DNA from 4 places in the Gracilibacillus sp. Marseille-QA3620 genome. Region 4 is predicted to be linked to each of the others. Evidence: riboswitches for the same ligand, from Rfam matches in the RefSeq annotation. Region 4 holds a riboswitch; each other region holds the start of a gene.
The links. A riboswitch is a leader RNA that binds a small molecule or an ion and turns the genes downstream of it on or off. The one in region 4 is predicted to bind S-adenosylmethionine.

Region 1 (5,287 bases), 1.0 Mb from region 4:
AGGGCTGCGCCATATTGTTTCGCCAGCGGAATGATACTCTCAAATCGCTCTTCCCCGTCCTCAAGATTGATGGAGTTGATGATGGCCTTCCCTTGGGAATAGCGGAGTGCTCGTTCAATGACGGCTTCATCTGTTGAATCAATCACAAAGGGAACCTTCACTTTATTGGCGACAACCTTCATGAATTGCTCCATATCCTCTACCTCATCGCTGTCAGGGTCAGCCAGACAGACATCAATGACATGCGCTCCCTTTTTCACCTGTGCGCGGGCAATTTCGGCAGCCTCTTCAAAGGCCCTTTCTTTAATAAGCCGTTTGAATTTACGTGATCCAATAACATTGGTCCGTTCTCCAACAAATAATGGGCGCATGGAATCGTCATAGGTCAGCGCTTCAATTCCTGAGAGCATATGCTTCATTTGAGGCTCCGGTGCTCTGCGGGGCTCAATCCCTTTGACTGCTTCGGCAATAGCCCGAATATGATCTGGGTTCGTACCGCAGCATCCGCCGACAAGATTGATCCATCCTTTTTCCGCGAATTGCTTGATTTTCTTAGATAAGGATTGCGGCGTTTCATTGTACTGCCCGTTCTCATCTGGCAGCCCTGCATTTGGGTAACAGCTGACAGCACTTGGCGTCAGCTCGGATAAACTGCGCAGATGCTCGGCCATGAATTCTGGACCTGTTGCACAATTAAGCCCAATCGCCAATGGATTCATATGGGCGGACGATATATAAAATGAATCGATCGTTTGTCCGGCAAGTGTTGTTCCCATTGGCTCAATCGTCCCTGATAGAATCAGCGGAAGCTCTCTCCCTTTTGAGACGAAGGCATTCTGCATTCCGATATACGCAGCCTTTACATTCAGCATATCCTGGCTGGTCTCAAGGAGGAGCAGATCAACTCCGCCGTCAATTAAGCCCCTCACCTGGGTTTCATAGGATTCGACGAGCGTCTCAAATGTCGTTCCTCCGGTTACAGATAAGGTCTTGGTTGTCGGTCCCATTGAGCCGGCTACAAAGCGGGTCCCGTCTTCTGTTCCGAGACCATCGACAGCCTCTCTCGCAAGCTGGGCTGATTTCACATTCAACTCATAGGCAAGATGGCTTAATCCATATTCATCTAGGACAATCGGTGTCGCACCGAATGTATTCGTCTCGATAATGTCAGCTCCCGCAAGCAAATACTGCTCATGGATGGTTCGAATTGCATCCGGTCTTGTGATGGACAAATATTCATTGCACCCATCATATTCCTCCCCTCCAAAATCCGCTTCCGTCAGATTAAGTGCCTGGATCATCGTTCCCATTGCCCCATCAAGGATGACAATTCTCTCATTCAGTAAATCTCTTAATTTATGTGAATTCATTGTTCAAACACATCCCCGCTTATGACTGATTTCTTCGTGCTGGCGTATGCCACAAGTTCTCCGCTTAATTCATATCTCATAAAAGGTGTAATAATATAATGTCCGTTAAAATATTCTGCCGCCGCATCCAAAAGCTCCTTAGAAATGGCGAGACTTTCCCTCATCGATGCCTCCGCATCTGTTCCTGCCTTTTCCATTGCACGCAGCACAGGCTCCGGCAAGGTAATTCCCGGCACCTCATTATGCAGGAACGAGGCATTCCGGTAACTCGTCAGCGGCATAATCCCAATAAAGATCGGGGCTTTAATATGCCTGGTCGCTTCATAAACTTCCCGAATTTTCTCGACGGAAAATACCGGCTGCGTGAGGAAATAATCCGCTCCCGCCTGGATTTTCTTCTCCATTCTCACAACAGCCTTATCCACATATTTTACATTTGGATTGAAAGCCGCAGCCACCTCGAAATTCGTCTGTCCGCCCAGCGATTTCCCCGAATAGGAAATACCCGCATTGAACTGTTTGACTAATGAAATCAAGTCAATGGAAGACAAGTCATAGACAGAGGTTGCACCTGGAAAATCACCGATTTTCGAGGGATCTCCCGTTACAATTAGGACCTCATTAAGCCCTATTGTGTGCATCCCCATTAAATGAGATTGCAAGCCAATGAGGTTGTGGTCGCGGCACGTCAAATGGACAAGTGGATTCTTCTTCAGCTCAGCCTTCAGCAAGGAAGCAATCGCGACGTTTGATATGCGAGGGGAGGCCAGAGAGTTATCCGCTAGCGTAATGGCATCAGCCCCCATCTCGTGCAAATATCGACTCCCCTTCATGAACTCTTCCACTCCAAGCGTTTTCGGCGGATCCAATTCTACGAGAATAGCAGGCCCTTTCTTCACCTTCCCTAAAATCGTCTCTTTATCCGGCTGTCGAAAATCATAGGTGTAGACATGGGATTTTCGGCTGATGACCTCCTTCTTTTCTGTCAAAGGCACAAGACCAAGAATCCCCTTTTTAATGGCCCGTACATGGGCGGGCGTTGTCCCGCAGCAGCCGCCAATTAACCGCACACCCTGTTCCACGAGCTGTTTCGCTGCGCTGACAAAATAATCTGCATCAGTCGAGTAAACATAACGGCCATCCGTAAAGTCGGGCAGACTCGCATTAGGATAGGCAGAGTAGAAGGCATCTTCTCTTAATGGCACCTCCTCGAATGAACGAATCATATGGTAGGGCCCCATACGGCAATTTAACCCAATGATATCGACTCCTTTTCCTTTGATCAGGTCAAAGGCATCCTTCACCTGCATGCCATTTTGAAGCAGGCCGACTTCATGCAAGGAAATATTGGCGACAATCGGTAAATTCGTTTGCTTTCTTGCTATCTCAAGGACATGTAATAATTCCTCTAGGTCATAATAGGTTTCCAGGATTAGACCGTCCGGCTCTTCTAGAAGAAGCGCATCCAGCTGCTCTTTGAAATAGGTCCCAATCTCCGTCAAGCTTAGCTCGGATTTCCGTACGCTGCGTAGCCCGCCTATCGTACCAAGGACATAAACCCGGCCTGCTGCCGCTTCCTTGGCAAGCCTGACTCCCTCCCTGTTTATCCGCTCAACCTCACCTTCAAGTCCGTAGCGCTTCAGCTTATGATAGTTAGCTCCAAATGTATTTGTTTGAATCAGATCGGCACCTGCTTCTATATATTCCTTATGTAATTCGGCAATCCGTTCTGGATTGGTGAGATTTAATTCCTCATAGCATGTATCTATCCCAAAGGAATAGAGCAATGTACCGCTCGCTCCATCTCCAACAAGGATTTCCCCCTTAAGTCTCTCTAGTAAACGCATCATTTCCCCTCCCCTTGAGTATGCAGATGGATGTCCGATTATAAAGAAAGAGCCTTTCAAAAATGAAGGCCCCAGTTATGTACGGCACTCATCTTTCAAGCTAAGCTTGCTGGATTTAGCACCTTGGACACTGTTTGTCCAGGTTGCTGAGGTTTCGCAGGGCCAGTCCCTCCGCCTCTCTAGATAAGAAAATATTGGATTGTTTATTAAATTTACTACAAATTTTCAGTAATTTCAATTTATTTAGAAGATTATTCTCAAAAAGTTACCCCTCTCCCATATTTGGGTAATAAGGGAATGAGGTGAATGATGTATGAAGGATTTCGTTTCAAAGCAATTTAAAGAACCAAAGGGGTTGATTGGAAAAGCAGCAGGCAAGGTCATGGCAGTTGAAAATGGCGTATTATATGATTGGACCTTCAAGGAGCTCGGATTGGTAAATGGAGATAAAGTACTCGAGATTGGATTTGGCCCAGGTGAGGGGCTGCATATGCTTCTCTCTTCCTTCCCGAAATGCCGTCTTGATGGCTTTGATCCATCACAGGCAATGATAGACTTGGCCAAAGAGCGAAATGAAGACTCCCTGAAAAGCGGGCGTCTCACCATCACGCTTGGAACAGCTTTAGATGTACCATTAGAGAATCAATATAACCGTATATACAGCGTTAACAGTTTCCCTATGTGGGAAGAAAAAGAAACCTCCCTCAGCCGTTTGCATGCCCTTTTGACAACTGGAGGAAGCCTCACCATCACCGTCCAGCCCCGGCAAAAGGATGCCACCATCAAACACGCTGCCAAGCTCTCCCTCGAGATTTCGTCACTCATGAAAAGGACTGGATTCCATTCCATCAGAACAAATGAAATGGAGCTGAAACCATGTACCGCTGTTTCCGTCAGCGGGATAAAAGGGGACTAAGCTATTTTAATAAAGATTGTAAGAGGCACCCTAAAAGTCAGAATTAAAATCTACCTTTTGGGGTGTTCGATTATCACGAACTAATCAGCTATTGGATATGATTCTTATCAATCAGTTAATAACTCAGTCTTATACGTAGACCGAATATTTACCGGTATTTTATTAAAAATGTGAAGGGGAATTCCCCTTTCACACTTTTAAAGTGTGTATGGAATCTCCAATATTAAATAAAAAAATGGGGTAAGTTGGTTCGTAAACAAACTCCATCCAGCCCTCTGGAATGTGTATCTCTTTCATCACATATATTAATTCCTATGAAGTATTCTTCACTTAATTGGTTTTCTACTAACATTCTTAATTTAAGACCCATTTTATCTGAGAATCCTAAGTCAGTATAATTCGCTTCTATATTCTCTCCCCTTAGTCCGGTTTATTCAGTAAAATACTGCTGCCCTTACTAATTAAACCACATGTAACGAAACTGCTCTATTTGTCCAATAAGACATCAGTAAAAAAAGCGTCAATCCTTCTTGATACGAATAGGTAAGGGTTTAAAGTTATCGCTCCCTTTTCCCCTCGTTCACACCGTACGTGCAACTTTCATCGCATACGGCGTTCCAACTAATCCAATTCGTTCATTTCTATGTGTAGGCAAGATGTTTTGTATAAATCAGATTGCTCCATTGTTACATTGCTTACGCAATGCGTTGACTTTTTCTTTTTGCTTTTTGGTTATTTTTAACGCTTTTACTAAGCAATTAATTTTCTCGCGGTCTTTCAGATGTACGAGACGATGTATGGATTCATGAAGTACGATAAGATTCGCATATGAATCATCTTTTGTAAGATGATAGGGTGTTTTATGATGGCAATGCCAATCGGTTAATCCTAGTTCCATTCCTGTAACCGCACATTTCCCATATTGGGCTATGAATCTACTGATTCGATTGTCATTGTATTCTATCGTACGATTGGGAATAAACTGTTTCATGATGTAACTCAAAACATGCTTATTAATTGCTTTCAGGTTCTTATGAATTTTATCTCTGCCTTCGGCAGTGTAATTACATATATTCTGCGAAAAGCATAAATTCACTTTGTTACGTTGGGCATGTATGGGGACAAATACCATATCTTTAATCTTGTAAAGCCTT
Region 2 (5,287 bases), 530 kb from region 4:
ATCTTGTCACCCATTTCCTTGGCAACCTTGATGGCTGTCGGTACACCTGAGCGTAATGTGTCATAGGTGTCGACGAGGAAGGTGCAGTCATAATGGGATTCCGCGTATTTCTTGAAGGCTGTGTATTCGTCACGATAGGTTTGGACAAGGGCATGGGCATGCGTTCCTACGACTGGTATGCCGAATAATTTACCTGCGCGGACATTGCTTGTCGCTTGGAATCCGCCGATAAAGGCCGCGCGTGTCCCCCAAATGGCCGCTTCGGTTTCCTGAGCTCTTCTTGTCCCAAACTCAAATAATGGATCGCCATCGGCTACCATGGTGAGCCTTGAGGCCTTTGTTGCAATCAATGTCTGGTAGTTGACGACATTGAGGATAGCCGTCTCAACAAGCTGTGCCTGAGCTAGCGGGGCTTCAATACGCATAAGAGGCTCATTCTCAAATACGAGCTCCCCTTCCTTCATGCTTCTAATTGTTCCTGTAAATTTTAGTTCCTTAAGGTAGGACAGGAAGTCATCAGCATAACCTACTTCATTACGTAAATATTCAATATCAGTGTCTGTAAAACGCAGCTCTTTAATATACGTAATGACACGCTCAAGTCCTGCAAAAACGGCATAGCCGTTCCCAAATGGGTTACGTCTAAAGTAAACGTCAAAGACGGCTTTTCTGTTATGGATGCCATCCCGGAAGTATGTTTCCATCATATTAATTTGGTATAGATCTGTATGTAACGCAAAGCTGTCATCTTGATAGTGTTTCATCAAGCTTCCTCCTTAATTTATAAAACATCTGCTCCAAGTGTTTGTTCAAAATGGCCAAGAGCCCATTGATGGCCGGCCTCATTGAAGCTTGCCACTCCATCTTTATGGACGATGATCTTGTAGCCTTTATTGTAAGCATCCACCGCTGTATGGAGGACACAAATATCTGTACAAACCCCGACTAAATGAAGCTCGGTGATTCCCCGCTCACGAAGCTTGATATCAAGGTCCGTGCCGGCGAAAGCAGAATAACGCGTCTTGTCAATCCAAAGGACATGGTCTTCGTCCTTGTTCCTATTATACACATTTTGCAGATTTCCAAATAAATCTCTGCCAGCAGTGAAACGGATATTATGGGGCGGGAACAATTTCGTTTCCGGGTGGTAAGGATCATTCTCTTCATGCACATCAATGGCAAATACGACATAATCCTTCCGTTTAATGAATTCTTCTGTCAATGAAACAATATAATCCTCAATTCGCTGCCCTGGCTCACCGCAGGTCAATCTTCCCTCATCTGCCACAAAGTCGTATGTATAATCGATATTAATCAGCGCCTTCAACCGAATCACTCCTCTGAATTTATGGTTGGACTGTCATCAGCATAACAAAAAATCATGCGAGATGTCTTTACAAATAATTTTACAGCTATTCTACCATTTAAGACAGAAGATTTCCGCTTCTTCACCCGTTTTTTCCTTCTTGCCAGCTTTAAGCTGCTTATCTCTTACATTTTCCTAAAATCACCATCATTACTCCATAAGAAAAGCCAGCCCTGCAAAATGGACTGGCTGAACGGATATTATGCTTGCACTTGTTTGCTGCTAACCGCTTCAAAGGCGTTCTTCAGGTCGGCAATTAAATCATCAGCATGTTCGATACCAACGGAGAAGCGGAGCAGCCGGTTACAAACACCACCTGCTATGCGGACCTCCTCCGGGATATCGGCATGCGTTTGTGTAGCCGGGTAGGTCATAAGGCTTTCAACCCCTCCAAGACTCTCTGCGAAGGTGATGACACCAAGGCTTTTCAGGAAGTGATTGACCCATTTCTCAGATTGAAGCCTAAACGAAATCATGCCGCCTTTTCCCGGATAGAGGACATCGATGACCTCCTCCCGCTCCTGTAAGAAAGCCGCGATTTTCCCAGCGTTCTCCTCATGCTGCTTCATGCGAAGGCTCAATGTCTTCATTCCTCTCATGACAAGCCAGGAATCAAATGGCGAAAGGATAGCCCCTGTTGCATTTTGATATTCATCAAGCTTTTGGCAGACATCCTCTCCCTTTGCAGCAATGAGGCCAGCAAGAACATCATTATGACCGGCAATATATTTTGTCGCACTGTGAACAACAATATCAGCACCGAGTTCAAGCGGACGCTGCAAGATTGGTGTGTAAAAGGTATTATCAACAATCAAAAGGAGGTTATTCTCTTGACTTAAATCAGCAATTGCCCGGATATCGATTTCCTGCATTAAAGGGTTTGTCGGTGTTTCAATAAAAAAGGCTTTTGTCTGACTTGAAATGGATTCAGCAAAATCTCTATAGGACTGGCATTGAACAAAAGTGATGCCGTATTTCTTCCAGGTTTTTTCGAATAAACGATATGTACCACCATATAAATCAGCTGAAACAAGGATCTCATCACCCGGTTCGAATAATGTGAGCAAAGCATGGATGGCTGCCATGCCAGAACTATAGGCAAAGCCTTGCTCACCGCCTTCAAGGGCCGCGATGGCCTTTTCCAAAACCTCTCGGGTCGGATTTCCTGTCCTAGTATAGTCATAGCCTGTTGATTGTCCAATCCCCTCATGCCTGTATGCGGTCGAGAAATAAACGGGCGTGTTCACCGTACCTGTTTGTGTTTCACTTCGATTGCCGATTTGGGCTAATACTGTTTCAATCTTCCATGCGGTCATTGTTCTGCCCCTCCCAAATAAAAAATAAAAAAGCCTTCCAAGAAGAAGACTTATCGAGCTTTACTCTCCTTCTTATCTCTCGAGGCACATAAATATGCATATGCCTTGCAGGATTTAGCACCTTTCCGAATGCATCGGCGGTTGCTGAGACATCATCGGGCCCGTCCCTCCGTCTCTCGCGATAAGATTTGTTCGAATATTCATTTAACTATAATTTACATGGATATCCTAAAAAAGGCAAGAAATTTCTCATCTATTGTACCCTTTTTCCACGGAGGTATATAATAGAGCTATTCACTAATAAGAGGAGTGTCTACAAATGAAAGCAGACGGTCAAGAGATATACGGCTACATAAAAGATTTGGTTTCCATTCCAAGCCCGACTGGCTATACGGAAGAGGCCATTCGTTATACAGAGAACTTTCTGAATACATGCGGAATTGGAAACAAACGGACGAATAAAGGGGCCTTGCTTGCGACAATTAAAGGCCAAGATGATTCTAAACACCGCTTCCTGACAGCCCATGTGGATACTTTGGGAGCAATGGTCAAGGAAATCAAACCAAGCGGGCGTTTAAAGCTGACGATGATCGGCGGCTTTCGCTGGAATGCCTGTGAGGGAGAATACTGCAAGATTCATACAGCAGACGGTAATGTGTACACAGGAACGATTTTACTAAACCAAACCTCTGTCCACGTTTATCAGAAAATGGGTGAAGTGAAACGCGACGATGACCATATGGAAGTTCGGATTGATGCGGTCACCAAATCAAAATCAGATACGCAAGCACTCGGTATTGAGGTCGGTGATTTTGTCTCATTTGAGCCTCGGGCAGAGCTTGCTGGGGACGGCTTCTTAAAGTCAAGGCATCTGGATGACAAAGCGAGTGTCGGCATCCTACTCTACTTGATAAAACAACTGAAGGAACAAAACATCACCCTTCCATACACTACCCATTTCCTTATTTCCAATAATGAAGAAATCGGCTATGGCGGAAACTCTAATATTCCGGACGAAACTGTTGAGTATTTAGCTGTGGATATGGGCGCAATTGGAGACGGCCAAACAACGGACGAGTATAGTGTATCCATCTGCGCGAAGGATTCAAGCGGTCCTTATCATTATGGCCTGCGCCAGCATCTTGTCAAATTAGCCCAGGAGCATGATATTGATTACCGTGTTGATATATATCCTTTTTATGGATCTGATGCCTCCGCTGCCATCCGGGCCGGGTATGATATCGTTCATGGATTAATCGGACCGGGGATTGACGCCTCTCATGCGTTTGAGCGCACACATATCAGTTCCATTGAACATACGGCCAATTTGATTTGGCATTATTTGCAGTCAGAGCTAGTCGTCTGATTATTGCCTAAAAAAGGGGTGGGAATAGATGGGTGAACTGCACCCTATAAAGTAGACAGTTTAATAAAAAGGGATGTGCCGTGTTTATGCGGCGATGAGATGACTTCGGTAAGCTGCCGGAGTCATCTTTTTTAATGTCCATTGCTTTCTCGTATTGTTATAGTAATCCATATAATCATCAATCATATATTTTAGTTCTGCCAAACTGTTTGCCTCCTTATAAGGAACTTCGTCCTTCATATGTCCAAAGAAGGATTCCATTGGGGCGTTGTCCAGGCAGTTTCCCCTTCGTGACATGGACTGTAAGAGCCCCATCTCTTTCACGCGAGATTGATATTCAGGATGCGTGTAATGAAACCCTTGATCCGAATGAATCATTGCTTCTGGATGTAATTGATTCCCATAACAACTTTCTAACTTGGTTAATGTTCGGTAGACTATCTCCATCCGTAGGCTTGTCGAGAGTTCATAGGCGACGATCTCTCGTGTCGCCACATCTTTCACGCAAGACAAATAAGCCGTCTTCCCACCGCGGATTTGCAGGTAGGTGATGTCGGTCAAGAAGACTTTCCCTGGTTCCTGTTGGTCAAACTGGCGGTTCAAATGGTTGGGTACCTGACGGTGAACCTCTGTTGCCTTGGCCATCGTACGGTATGGGTTCGCTCTCCGTACCTTGGCAAAAAAGTGAAACTTGCGCATCAATCGAAGGATTTTCTTGTGGTTCATTGGCTGACCGGCTTTCTCGGTGACTTCCATATATAAGCCGCGATAACCGATTTTCCCTTGGGCCTCATCATAAATCTCTTTTAGAAAGACATAATCCTGATAATCAGACTCCTCCCGGATAGCTTGTTTTTCCGCATTCTGAAGCCATTTATAATAGCCGCTTGGACTCACTTGGGCCACTTCACATAAATAACGGACCATGTTCTTCAATTGATAAAGCCGAATCGTCTCATTAATGACTTGGTATTTCTCTCGGGCTTTTAACGACGATTCTTCTTCGCCTGCCTTTCCAACTCGTCTAGCTTTTTTAGTAAGGTCAATTCCGCCTCTAAGAGGCGAATGCGGGCTTCTGCTTGGGCCAATTTCTTCTCGGCAGAGGCATTCTCTTTCTTGGGGCGTCCCTTACTCGCTTTTCCTCGGCGTTCCTCTAAAAAGCCATTTTCTCCGTATGTTTGGAAGGTTCTGCGCCAACGAGCCAGGGCGCTTTGGGCTTTTTTAATGCCAATCACCTCT
Region 3 (5,287 bases), 170 kb from region 4:
TAAGTGAAGAGGTTTTTTATTTTCCGGGAAATCACAAAAGATGAAAAGGAGTGTCGAAGGATGGGAGAAAAGAAGAAGTATCGCTTTGAAACAGTAGGAATTCATGGAGGGCTGCAGGAGGATGCATTATCTGGAGCAAGGGCCGTGCCTATCTATCAATCCAATGCTTATTTATTTAAGGATACAGACCATGCGGCCAATTTATTCGGGTTATCAGAGCCTGGCTATATTTATACCCGGATTCACAATCCGACATCGAGTGTCCTTGAGGAAAGGGTTGCAGAGCTTGAGGGTGGAATTGGTGCGCTTGCTGTTGCGAGCGGTCAAGCAGCCGTCACATTGTCCATTTTGAATATTGCGGGTGCAGGCGATGAAATTGTGGCAGCTTCTACACTCTACGGGGGTACATATAATTTATTTGCGACAACACTCCCTAAATATGGAATAGAGGTGAAGTTTGTCGACCCAAGTGATCCGGAGAATTTCAGACAGGCTATCACGCCGAAGACGAAGGCTGTCTTTGGAGAAACAATCGGTAATCCAAGCTTGAGTGTACTGGATATTGAAAAGGTGGCAGAGATTGCCCATGAGGCTGGTATTCCGCTTATTGTTGACAATACATTTGCGACCCCGTATTTATGCCGGCCCATTGAGCATGGAGCAGATATTGTTGTTCACTCTGCAACGAAATGGCTGCTTGGGAATGGAACAACCTTAGGGGGCATTATTGTGGATGCAGGAAAGTTTGACTGGAATTCTCCGAAATTCCCAGGGTTTACGGAGCCTGATTCAAGCTATCATGACATCATTTACAGCGAGGCCATTGGGGCAGCTGCCTATATTATTAAAGCGAGAGTCCAGCTATTAAGGGATTTGGGTCCAGCCTTAAGTCCATACAATGCATTTCAATTTATTCTTGGTCTTGAAACCCTGCATGTCAGGATGAAGGAGCATATTGCCAATACTGAGGAGATCATTGAATACTTAAAGCAGCATCCAGCTGTAAGCTGGGTTCTGTATCCAGGTGATCCAGACCATCCTGATTATGAGCTCGCCAATAAATATTTGCCAAAAGGAGCGGGTGCTGTAGCTGTTTTCGGCATCAAGGGCGGAAGGGCTGCCGGAAAGACATTGATTGATACAATCGGCCTGTGGTCACATGTCGCGAATGTCGGAGATGCGAAGAGCTTGATTATTCATCCCGCAAGCACGACTCACCAGCAATTAAGGGGAGAAGATTTGAAGGCATCCGGGGTGACTGATGATCTCGTTCGTCTTTCCATCGGGATTGAGAATGTGGAGGATTTAATCGAAGAGCTTGAGCTTGCTATCGAGAAGGCAACAGGCATCAGCTCCCAATCCGTTACAACGAAATGATAGAATTTTGTGGTAAAATAAAAAGTCCTTATTGACACCTCGTTCTTCTCCATGGTAGGATAACATTCAGTAACAAGTGAATGAATCGAACGACTCTTATCCAGAGAGGTGGAGGGATGTGCCCTATGAAGCCCGGCAACCGGCAATCATGACAGCCATGATTGAAAAGGTGCCAATTCACACAGGATTATTAAGTCCTGGAAGATGAGAGAAAGGAACATGCATAAGTTAATTATTCATGCCTTTCTGCTCATAGCAGGAAGGCATTTTTTATTGAATTGGAATCTATGGAGCATAAGAGAAAGAGCAGGTGAAGGTTTAAGTGATCACGTTAAATGATGTATCCAAGACATATACAAAAACATTTAAAAAAGGTACATCCATTAAAGCCGTTGATCATGTGTCCCTATCAATTGAGCAAGGTGAGATATTTGGGATTATTGGATACAGCGGAGCTGGAAAAAGTACGCTTATCCGCATGCTAAACGGGTTGGAGAAACCGACAAAAGGAACAGTAAAGGTTGCCGGACGAGATATGGGCGCCATTAAAGGTAAGGAATTACGGAATGCTCGTAAGGAAGTGAGCATGATATTCCAGCACTTCAATCTTCTATGGTCACGGACGGTTAGTGAAAATATAGAATTTCCGCTGGAAATAGCGAGAGTGCCAAAGCATAAGAGGAAAGCTAGAGTGAAGGAGCTTATCAAGCTTGTCGGCCTTGAAGGGCGCGGAGATGCCTATCCTTCCCAATTGAGCGGCGGACAAAAGCAGCGTGTCGGCATTGCGCGTGCACTTGCCAATAATCCAAAGGTCCTTTTATGTGATGAGGCAACATCAGCACTCGATCCACAAACAACAGATGATATTCTCGATTTATTGGTTGATATCAATAAACGTTTAGGCTTAACCATTGTCCTTATCACCCATGAAATGCATGTCATTCGCAAGATTTGTCATCGTGTAGCAGTAATGGAGCTGGGCAAGGTTGTGGAAAGCGGGCAGGTGCTAGATGTGTTCAAGAAACCGGAAGCACCTATTACGAAGCGATTTGTTCAGCAGGTCACAGAGCCAGAGGAAACGAAGGAAACGATTGAGCATATGCTTGAAGCATATCCGACAGGGAAGGTTGTTCAGCTATCCTTTATTGGTGAGTCAGCGGAAACCCCAGTGCTCTCTGAGGTCATTCGTTCTTACCAAATTAACGTAAATATTCTGCAAGGGAAAATCTCTCAAACTCAAAACGGTTCCTATGGAACCTTATTCATTCATCTGGATGGAGAACAATCAGAAGTAGCGAAAGCCATCGAGTATCTCCATAATCAAGACATCGGTGTGGAGGTGATTTCAGAATGATGGAGACCTATTTTCCAAATGTCGTGTGGGAGCGTATTTCAGAGGCAACGATGGAGACGCTATACATGACAGGAATCGCTTTAGTAGCAACATTTTTCCTAGGCATTATCCTAGGCCTTCTGTTGTTCTTGACATCAAAAGGAAATCTGTGGGAAAACAAAATCATTTATGGAATTGTGGGCGCCTTTGTGAATATTTTCCGCTCTATTCCATTTATTATCTTAATCGTTTTGCTCATTCCCTTCACAAAAGCCCTCGTGGGAAGCATTATTGGGGCAAATGCGGCACTGCCGGCTTTAATCATCGGTGCGGCGCCATTTTATGCGAGAATGGTTGAGATTGGACTTAGAGAAATTGACAAAGGGGTTATTGAAGCTGCCAAGTCGATGGGGGCAACCTCGTTCACCATCATTTGGAAGGTGTTGATTCCTGAGTCATTACCAGCACTTGTGTCTGGGATAACGGTAACGGCAATCGCATTAGTTGGCTATACAGCGATGGCAGGGTTGATTGGAGCAGGCGGACTTGGTAATTTAGCTTACCTGGAAGGGTTCAGCCGAGGACAATCCGATGTAACAATAGTGGCTACCATCTTAGTATTGATCATCGTGTTTATCCTCCAATTTATTGGAGATATCATAACCAGGAAACTGGATAAACGTTAAGGGAGGAAGATGGAGTTGAAAAAGAAATTATCATTCATTTTAGTACTTTGCTTCACTTTAATATTGGCGGCTTGCGGCAGTTCAGAGGATTCAGGTTCAGGTGATGGGGATACAAAGAAATTGACTGTAGGCGCATCTAATGTTCCTCATGCAGAAATTTTGGAAAAGGCAAAGCCATTACTTGAAGAAAAGGGCATTGACTTGGAGATTGAAGTATTCACTGATTATGTAATGCCGAATAAAGCGTTAGCGGATGGATCCATTGATGCAAACTACTTCCAGCACATCCCGTATTTCGAGCAGCAGGTTGAGGAGAATGAGTATGATTTCGCTAATGCTGGCGGAATTCATATTGAGCCAATCGGCGTTTACTCCAAGAAATATGACAGCTTAGATGACCTGCCAGAAGGGGCTGAAATTATTATGAGCAGCTCCGTTGCTGACCACGGCCGTATCCTATCTATGCTTGAGACAGAAGGTTTAATCACATTGAAGGAAGATGTGAATAAAGTGAAAGCCACTGTAGATGATATTGAGAAAAACCCTAAGAAATTGAAATTTAAAACAGACATTGAAGCACCAATGCTTACTCAAGTCTACAATAATGATGAAGGCGATGCAGTCTTAATCAACTCCAACTATGCGATTGACGCAGATCTTGTCCCAGCTGAGGATGCAATCGCACTTGAAAGTCCTGAAGATAACCCGTACGTAAACATTATTGCGGTTCGTACGGAAGATAAGGATAATGAAGCAATCAAGACATTGGTTGAAGTCCTTAAATCCGATGAGATTAAAGACTTCATCAATGAAGAATATAAAGGTTCTGTCATTCCGGCAGAATAAAAAAATACAAAAGGTGCATGTCCGATTCTGAACTGAACCCTGAATAGTGGACACTTTAAAAAAAGTGGACCCTATTCGGGGTTTTCCTATTCTCTTTCCGGAAAACTCCCGTTATACTAACATTACGATTTTTAGAACGGAGTATTTTTCATGAGTAAGATTATCTTTAATGAACACCAACAGAGACTACTAGAAGCTAACCCAAACGTTAAAGCCGTGACCGACCGCACCATTCAGTATACCCCTGACTTTAAACTGCAGGCGGTTAAACAAAACCATTCTGGGAAAGGCCCCGCGGAAATATTTCGAGAAGCAGGTTTTAATTTAGAGGTGATTGGCATAAAAAAAGCCCAAAGTGCCTTGGCTCGTTGGCGCAGAACCTACCAAGTATACGGAGAAAATGGCTTTTTAGAGGAACGTCGAGGAAAAGCGAGTAAAGGTCGCCCCAAGAGAGAGAATGCCTCTGCCGAGAAAAAGCTAGCCCAGGCGGAAGCCCGTATTCGCCTGTTAGAGGCGGAATTGACCTTACTAAAAAAGCTAGACGAGTTGGAAAGGCAGGCGAAGAAGAATCGTCGTTAAAAGCCCGAGAGAAATACCAAGTCATCAATGAGACGATTCGGCTCTATCAATTGAAGAACATGGTCCGTTACTTATGTGAAGTGGCCAAAGTGAGTCCAAGCGGCTATTACAAGTGGCTTCAGAATGCAGAAAAACAAGCTGTTCGAGAGGAATCCGATTATCAGGATTATGTCTTTCTGAAAGAGATTTATGATGAGGCTCAAGGGAAAATCGGCTATCGAGGCTTATATATGGAAGCCGCTGAGAAAGCCGGTCAGCCGATGAACCACAAGAAAATCCTGCGTTTGATGCGCAAGTTTCACTTTTTTGCCAAGGTACGGAGAGCGAATCCTTACCGCACGATGGCTAAGGCAACAGAGGTTCACCGTCAGGTACCCAACCACTTGAACCGCCAGTTTGACCAGCAGGAACCAGGGAAGGTCTTCTTGACCGACATCACCTACCTGCAAATCCGGGGTGGGAAGAC
Region 4 (5,287 bases):
TAGTGATGCTATCTCTAAATTCCCCGAAACGGCAAGTGCAGTCGGCGTAAAGCTGGATGAACATGGAGATCTTCAATTATGTGCACCATGGGGCGTGCATGACCTCCTTGCGATGAAGATACGGCCGACTCCGTTTTTTGCAGAGACAGCCGAGCGGCTGGATCTATATGAAAAGAGAATAGCGATAAAGAACTGGCTGAAGAAGTGGCCGCTCGTTGAGAAGAATCGAATGGTGGACATACAAAAAAAGTGGAGAAATCATAATTGATTTCTCCGCTTTTGCTATTTCTTTAAGCAATTGGACCGCCTTTAATGACGATATTTGTGTCGATATGATCAAATGACAAGAAATTCTCACGGAACTTGGCAGCAAGCTCATGAGCTTTCTTATAGTAGGCCTCTTGATCTGCCCATGTTTTATTTGGCTGCAATACGACATCGGGTACGCCAGGTACATGAAGCGGGATATGTAGGCCGAATACACTGTCTTGAACGGTTTCAACATTGCTTAGTTCACCCTCAAGGGCTGCCTGTACCATCAAGCGGGTGTATGAAAGCTTCATACGGCTGCCTGTGCCATATTCGCCGCCTGTCCATCCTGTATTGACCAAGTATACCTGGACATTATGCTCCTCGATGTTCTTGCCAAGCATCTCCGCATAGCGTGTAGGCTGAAGCGGAAGGAATGGTGAACCGAAGCAGGTTGAGAAGGTTGCCTCTGGTGCAGTAATGCCGCGTTCTGTTCCAGCTAGTTTGCTCGTGTAGCCGCTCAAGAAATGATACATGGCTTGTTCCTTTGTCAGCTTGCTGATAGGAGGCAGCACACCGAATGCATCAGCTGTCAAAAAGATAATGGTTGTCGGGTGCCCAGCCACACTTGGTTTGACGATGTTGTCGATGGCATCGATTGGGTAAGCAGCCCGTGTATTTTCCGTTAAGAAACCATTGTCATAGTCAGCAATGCGAGTCTTATCATCAACCATTACATTCTCAAGGACCGAACCGAATCGAATGGCATCGAAGATTTGCGGCTCTTTCTCATGAGATAAGTTTATGCACTTTGCATAGCAGCCCCCTTCGATATTAAAGACACCGCTTGGAGACCAGCCGTGCTCATCATCACCAATCAAGCGGCGGCTCGGATCTGCTGATAAGGTTGTCTTGCCTGTACCGGAAAGACCAAAGAATAGGGCAACATCCCCTTCCTGTCCAACATTGGCTGAACAGTGCATGGAGAATACGTCTTTCTCAGGAAGCAAGTAGTTCATGATGGAAAAGACGGATTTCTTCATTTCCCCGGCATATTCTGTACCGCCGATTAAGACGACTTTCTTCTCGAATGAAACGATAATGAAGGTTTCGGATCTCGTACCGTCAACTTTCGGGTCTGCCTTAAATCCAGGCGCACAAATAATCGTGAATTCTGAGCTATGGGTTTTTAGTTCTTCCGCTGTCGGGCGGATGAACAGCTGATGTACAAACAGATTATGCCAAGCATATTCATTGATTACTTGGATAGGTAAGCGGTATTCTTTATCTGCACCTGCGTAGCCATTAAAGACGAAAAGTTCATCCTGCTTATTCAAGTAGTTGATGACCTTCTCATACAGGTTCGCGAATGCTTCCTCCGAGATGGGTTTATTTACGCTTCCCCAGTCAATTTTATCCTTTGAGGAAGCTTCCTCGACAATATATTTATCTTTTGGAGATCGACCGGTATACTTGCCTGTTTCTGCCTTGATGGCACCAGTGGATGTCAAAATCCCTTCATTTCGTGCTAATACTTTCTCAACCAATTGAGGAACGGATAACTGGATGTGCATATTCTCATTAGATAGCAGTTGCTTCAACTCATTGGACATTTCAACATGGCTCATAAGAAATCATCCTCTTCCAATTAATGTATTTGTCTCTTGTATGAAAAATAGTATAACATATTTGTATAAATTAAACATACTAATTAACGATTAGATAAATAAAAAATATTAAACAACCGTTCCACATCCTTAGCTGCTGCTCACTTCCTTAGCCATACAGGATTGATTCGGCTTTTAATATTTCCTATTACTAATATTGTTAACTTGTTCACAATATATTATATCAATTTATTCATAAAATTGCGACAGTTGAGGGGCTTTGAAACCCATACAAATATATCCTGCACATATATTGACAGTTCATAGTATAGTAAGTTAAGATTTAACTTTGAAACGGATACTCTTATCAAGACTCGGTGGAGGGAACAAAGCTCTATGAAGCCGGGGCAACCTGCAGTTTGAACCGCTATTAGGTTCACGCAAAGGTGCTAACTTGATGCAAGGCTAATAGAAGCCTTGAACGATGAGAGTGAAAGGCGAATTTCGTGAGATATAGACCTTTCCTCTTTAGGAAGGTCTTTTTTTGTGCATTCAGGACATGACTAAAGATAATGAGTAACCGTATAGATAAGTACTTAAGGAGGAGTTTTATTATGTCGACTAAGAGACATTTGTTTACATCTGAATCTGTAACTGAAGGGCATCCAGATAAGATTTGTGACCAAATTTCAGATTCCATTCTAGATGAAATCCTTGCGCAGGATCCAAATGCGCGTGTAGCTTGTGAGACTTCTGTTACGACAGGCCTTGTCCTTGTTGCAGGAGAAATTACGACTTCCACCTATGTGGATATCCCGAAAATCGTTCGTGAAACGATTAAAGGAATTGGGTATACAAGAGCGAAGTACGGTTTTGATGCAGAGACCTGTGCTGTCTTGACGTCCATTGATGAGCAGTCAGCAGATATTGCTCAAGGGGTAGACCAGGCGCTTGAATCTCGAGAAGGAACGATGACAGACGAAGAAATCGAAGCAATCGGTGCTGGTGACCAAGGCCTGATGTTTGGGTTTGCCTGCAATGAAACAGAGGAATTAATGCCTCTTCCAATCTCACTTGCCCACCAATTATCAAGAAGATTGACAGAAGTACGTAAGCAGGAAATCCTGCCATATCTTCGTCCTGATGGAAAAACTCAAGTAACTGTAGAATACGATGAGAATGATAAACCTGTTCGTGTTGATACAATTGTTATTTCAACTCAGCATGACCCGGAAACAACCCTTGAACAAATTCAGGCGGATTTAAAAGAGCATGTAATCAAGTCAGTTGTTCCGGCTCATTTAATTGATGAAGCGACAAAATACTTCATCAATCCAACAGGCCGCTTCGTGATTGGCGGACCTCAAGGAGATGCTGGATTGACTGGCCGAAAAATCATCGTTGATACGTATGGCGGTTATGCGCGTCATGGCGGTGGTGCTTTCTCCGGCAAGGATGCGACAAAGGTAGACCGTTCTGCTGCCTATGCTGCCAGATATGTAGCGAAGAACATCGTGGCAGCCGGTCTCGCTGAAAAGGCTGAAGTTCAATTGGCTTATGCGATTGGAGTAGCTCAGCCTGTATCCATTGCGGTGAATACTTTTGGAACTGGCAAGGTTGATGAAGATAAGCTGGTTGAATTAATCCGTGCAAACTTTGACCTTCGTCCAGCTGGTATCATCAAAATGCTTGATCTGCGCCGTCCAATTTATAAACAAACAGCTGCTTACGGCCATTTTGGACGCAATGACCTGGATCTTCCATGGGAGAAAACAGACAAAGCAGAAGTACTTCGTACACAAGCTTCCATATAATGAAAAAACCTTAGGGCATACATGCCCTAAGGTTTTTTTAATAGTCTTTATGCGACAAATGACATACTAATGTTACATATTTTTCTAAAAATACCGGTAAATAATTCGTAGGATTCGACATATTTTGCGCAAAAAGTCTGATAGTATAGATTGGTGCGATTATAAAAAATATTTATTATAAAGCGAGGTTTTTTTCGTAATGTGCGGTTTTGTTGGGTGTGTTCTAGATAAATGTCAAGATGCTCTCGTATCTGATTGTTTAAAGGAAATGAACAATCTTATTTACCATAGAGGACCGGATGATGAAGGTTTTTATGTTGATGAATATATTCAATTAGGCTTCCGCCGTTTAAGTATTATTGACCTGGAAAGCGGTCACCAGCCACTTTCTTTTGAAAATGAACGGTATTGGATCGTTTTCAATGGTGAAATTTATAACTATTTGGAGCTAAGAGAGGAGCTTTCCCTTAAAGGATTGGAATTCAAGACGAATTCTGATACGGAGGCTATCCTTGGTGCATATGCGTATTATGGAGAAGCGGCTGTTAAGAAGCTGCGCGGGATGTTCGGGTTCGTCATTTGGGACAAAGAGGAGAAATCCATCTTTGCAGCGCGCGATCCGTTTGGAATCAAGCCGTTCTTCTATAAAGAGGAAGAAGACAGATTATTCTTTGCCTCTGAGAAGAAGAGCATCGTATTGGCTTCTGGTGATGAAGAGGTTAATTTGGATGCATTGCAGCATTATTTAACTTATCAATTCGTGCCTGAGCCGGAAACAATGACGGATGGCATCAAGAAGCTGCTCCCAGGTCATTATCTAAAGAAATCAATCGGGGGACCAATTGAAATCGGTCAATATTGGAAGGCGTCCTTTTCACCAGTTCTGAAGTCAGAGCAGGATTGGACAGAGGAGATTCGTGAAGTAATGATTGACAGTGTACAGAAGCATATGCGCTCAGATGTGCCTGTCGGTTCATTCCTTTCCGGAGGAATTGATTCTTCTATAATTGCTTCTATCGCAAAGAAATTCCATCCAAATATTAAGACGTTCTCTGTCGGCTTTGAGCATGAAGGATTCAGTGAGATCGATGTGGCAAAAGAAACAGCCGATAAATTGGGCGTAGAAAACATTAGCTACATCATTTCGCCGGAGGAATATATGCAGGAACTGCCGAAGATTATGTGGCATGCTGATGATCCGCTTGCTGACCCGGCATGTGTACCACTTTATTTCGTTTCAAGGGAAGCGAGAAAGCATGTGAAGGTCGTGCTGTCTGGGGAAGGAGCGGATGAATTATTTGGCGGTTATAATATTTACCGCGAACCGCAATCTCTTGATGTATTCACGAAAATGCCTGCTGTCTTAACCCGTTCCTTAAAACGAATTGCGGCTATTCTTCCTGAAGGGGTTAAAGGAAAGAGCTTCATTGAACGTGGCTGTACACCAATGGAAGAACGCTATATCGGCAATGCGAAAATGTTCGTGGAGGATGAAAAGAAAGAGCTGTACAAACCATACCATGGCGGGTTGGATTATAAGACCATTACTGCACCATTCTATCGTGACGCAGCAGGGTATGAGGATGTCAGCAAGATGCAATACATTGATATTCATAC

Region 1: linked by a shared signal. The riboswitch ahead of ACY8DX_RS12255 (bifunctional homocysteine S-methyltransferase/methylenetetrahydrofolate reductase) and the one ahead of metK (methionine adenosyltransferase) in region 4 are both predicted to bind S-adenosylmethionine.
Region 2: linked by a shared signal. The riboswitch ahead of ACY8DX_RS14880 (methionine biosynthesis PLP-dependent protein) and the one ahead of metK (methionine adenosyltransferase) in region 4 are both predicted to bind S-adenosylmethionine.
Region 3: linked by a shared signal. The riboswitch ahead of ACY8DX_RS18445 (methionine ABC transporter ATP-binding protein) and the one ahead of metK (methionine adenosyltransferase) in region 4 are both predicted to bind S-adenosylmethionine.

Annotation. Positions count from the first base shown of each region.
Region 1 covers NZ_CM143102.1:2,434,244-2,439,530, forward strand. The annotation lists gene metH (methionine synthase) at 1-1,370, opposite strand, end outside; gene ACY8DX_RS12255 (bifunctional homocysteine S-methyltransferase/methylenetetrahydrofolate reductase) at 1,367-3,217, opposite strand; SAM riboswitch class I at 3,303-3,407, opposite strand; gene ACY8DX_RS12260 (class I SAM-dependent methyltransferase) at 3,531-4,133, shown strand; gene ltrA (group II intron reverse transcriptase/maturase) at 4,804-5,287, opposite strand, start outside.
Region 2 covers NZ_CM143102.1:2,943,924-2,949,210, forward strand. The annotation lists gene ACY8DX_RS14870 (nicotinate phosphoribosyltransferase) at 1-764, opposite strand, end outside; gene ACY8DX_RS14875 (cysteine hydrolase family protein) at 782-1,333, opposite strand; gene ACY8DX_RS14880 (methionine biosynthesis PLP-dependent protein) at 1,567-2,682, opposite strand; SAM riboswitch class I at 2,752-2,870, opposite strand; gene ACY8DX_RS14885 (M42 family metallopeptidase) at 3,002-4,048, shown strand; one part of gene ACY8DX_RS14890 (IS3 family transposase) at 4,133-5,085, opposite strand; one part of gene ACY8DX_RS14890 (IS3 family transposase) at 5,085-5,287, opposite strand, start outside.
Region 3 covers NZ_CM143102.1:3,647,064-3,652,350, reverse strand. The annotation lists gene ACY8DX_RS18450 (O-acetylhomoserine aminocarboxypropyltransferase/cysteine synthase family protein) at 61-1,377, shown strand; SAM riboswitch class I at 1,471-1,588, shown strand; gene ACY8DX_RS18445 (methionine ABC transporter ATP-binding protein) at 1,700-2,731, shown strand; gene ACY8DX_RS18440 (methionine ABC transporter permease) at 2,728-3,396, shown strand; gene ACY8DX_RS18435 (MetQ/NlpA family ABC transporter substrate-binding protein) at 3,412-4,242, shown strand; one part of gene ACY8DX_RS18430 (IS3 family transposase) at 4,393-4,771, shown strand; one part of gene ACY8DX_RS18430 (IS3 family transposase) at 4,771-5,287, shown strand, end outside.
Region 4 covers NZ_CM143102.1:3,472,756-3,478,042, reverse strand. The annotation lists gene ACY8DX_RS17435 (nucleotidyltransferase family protein) at 1-268, shown strand, start outside; gene pckA (phosphoenolpyruvate carboxykinase (ATP)) at 291-1,862, opposite strand; SAM riboswitch class I at 2,218-2,347, shown strand; gene metK (methionine adenosyltransferase) at 2,471-3,670, shown strand; gene asnB (asparagine synthase (glutamine-hydrolyzing)) at 3,870-5,287, shown strand, end outside.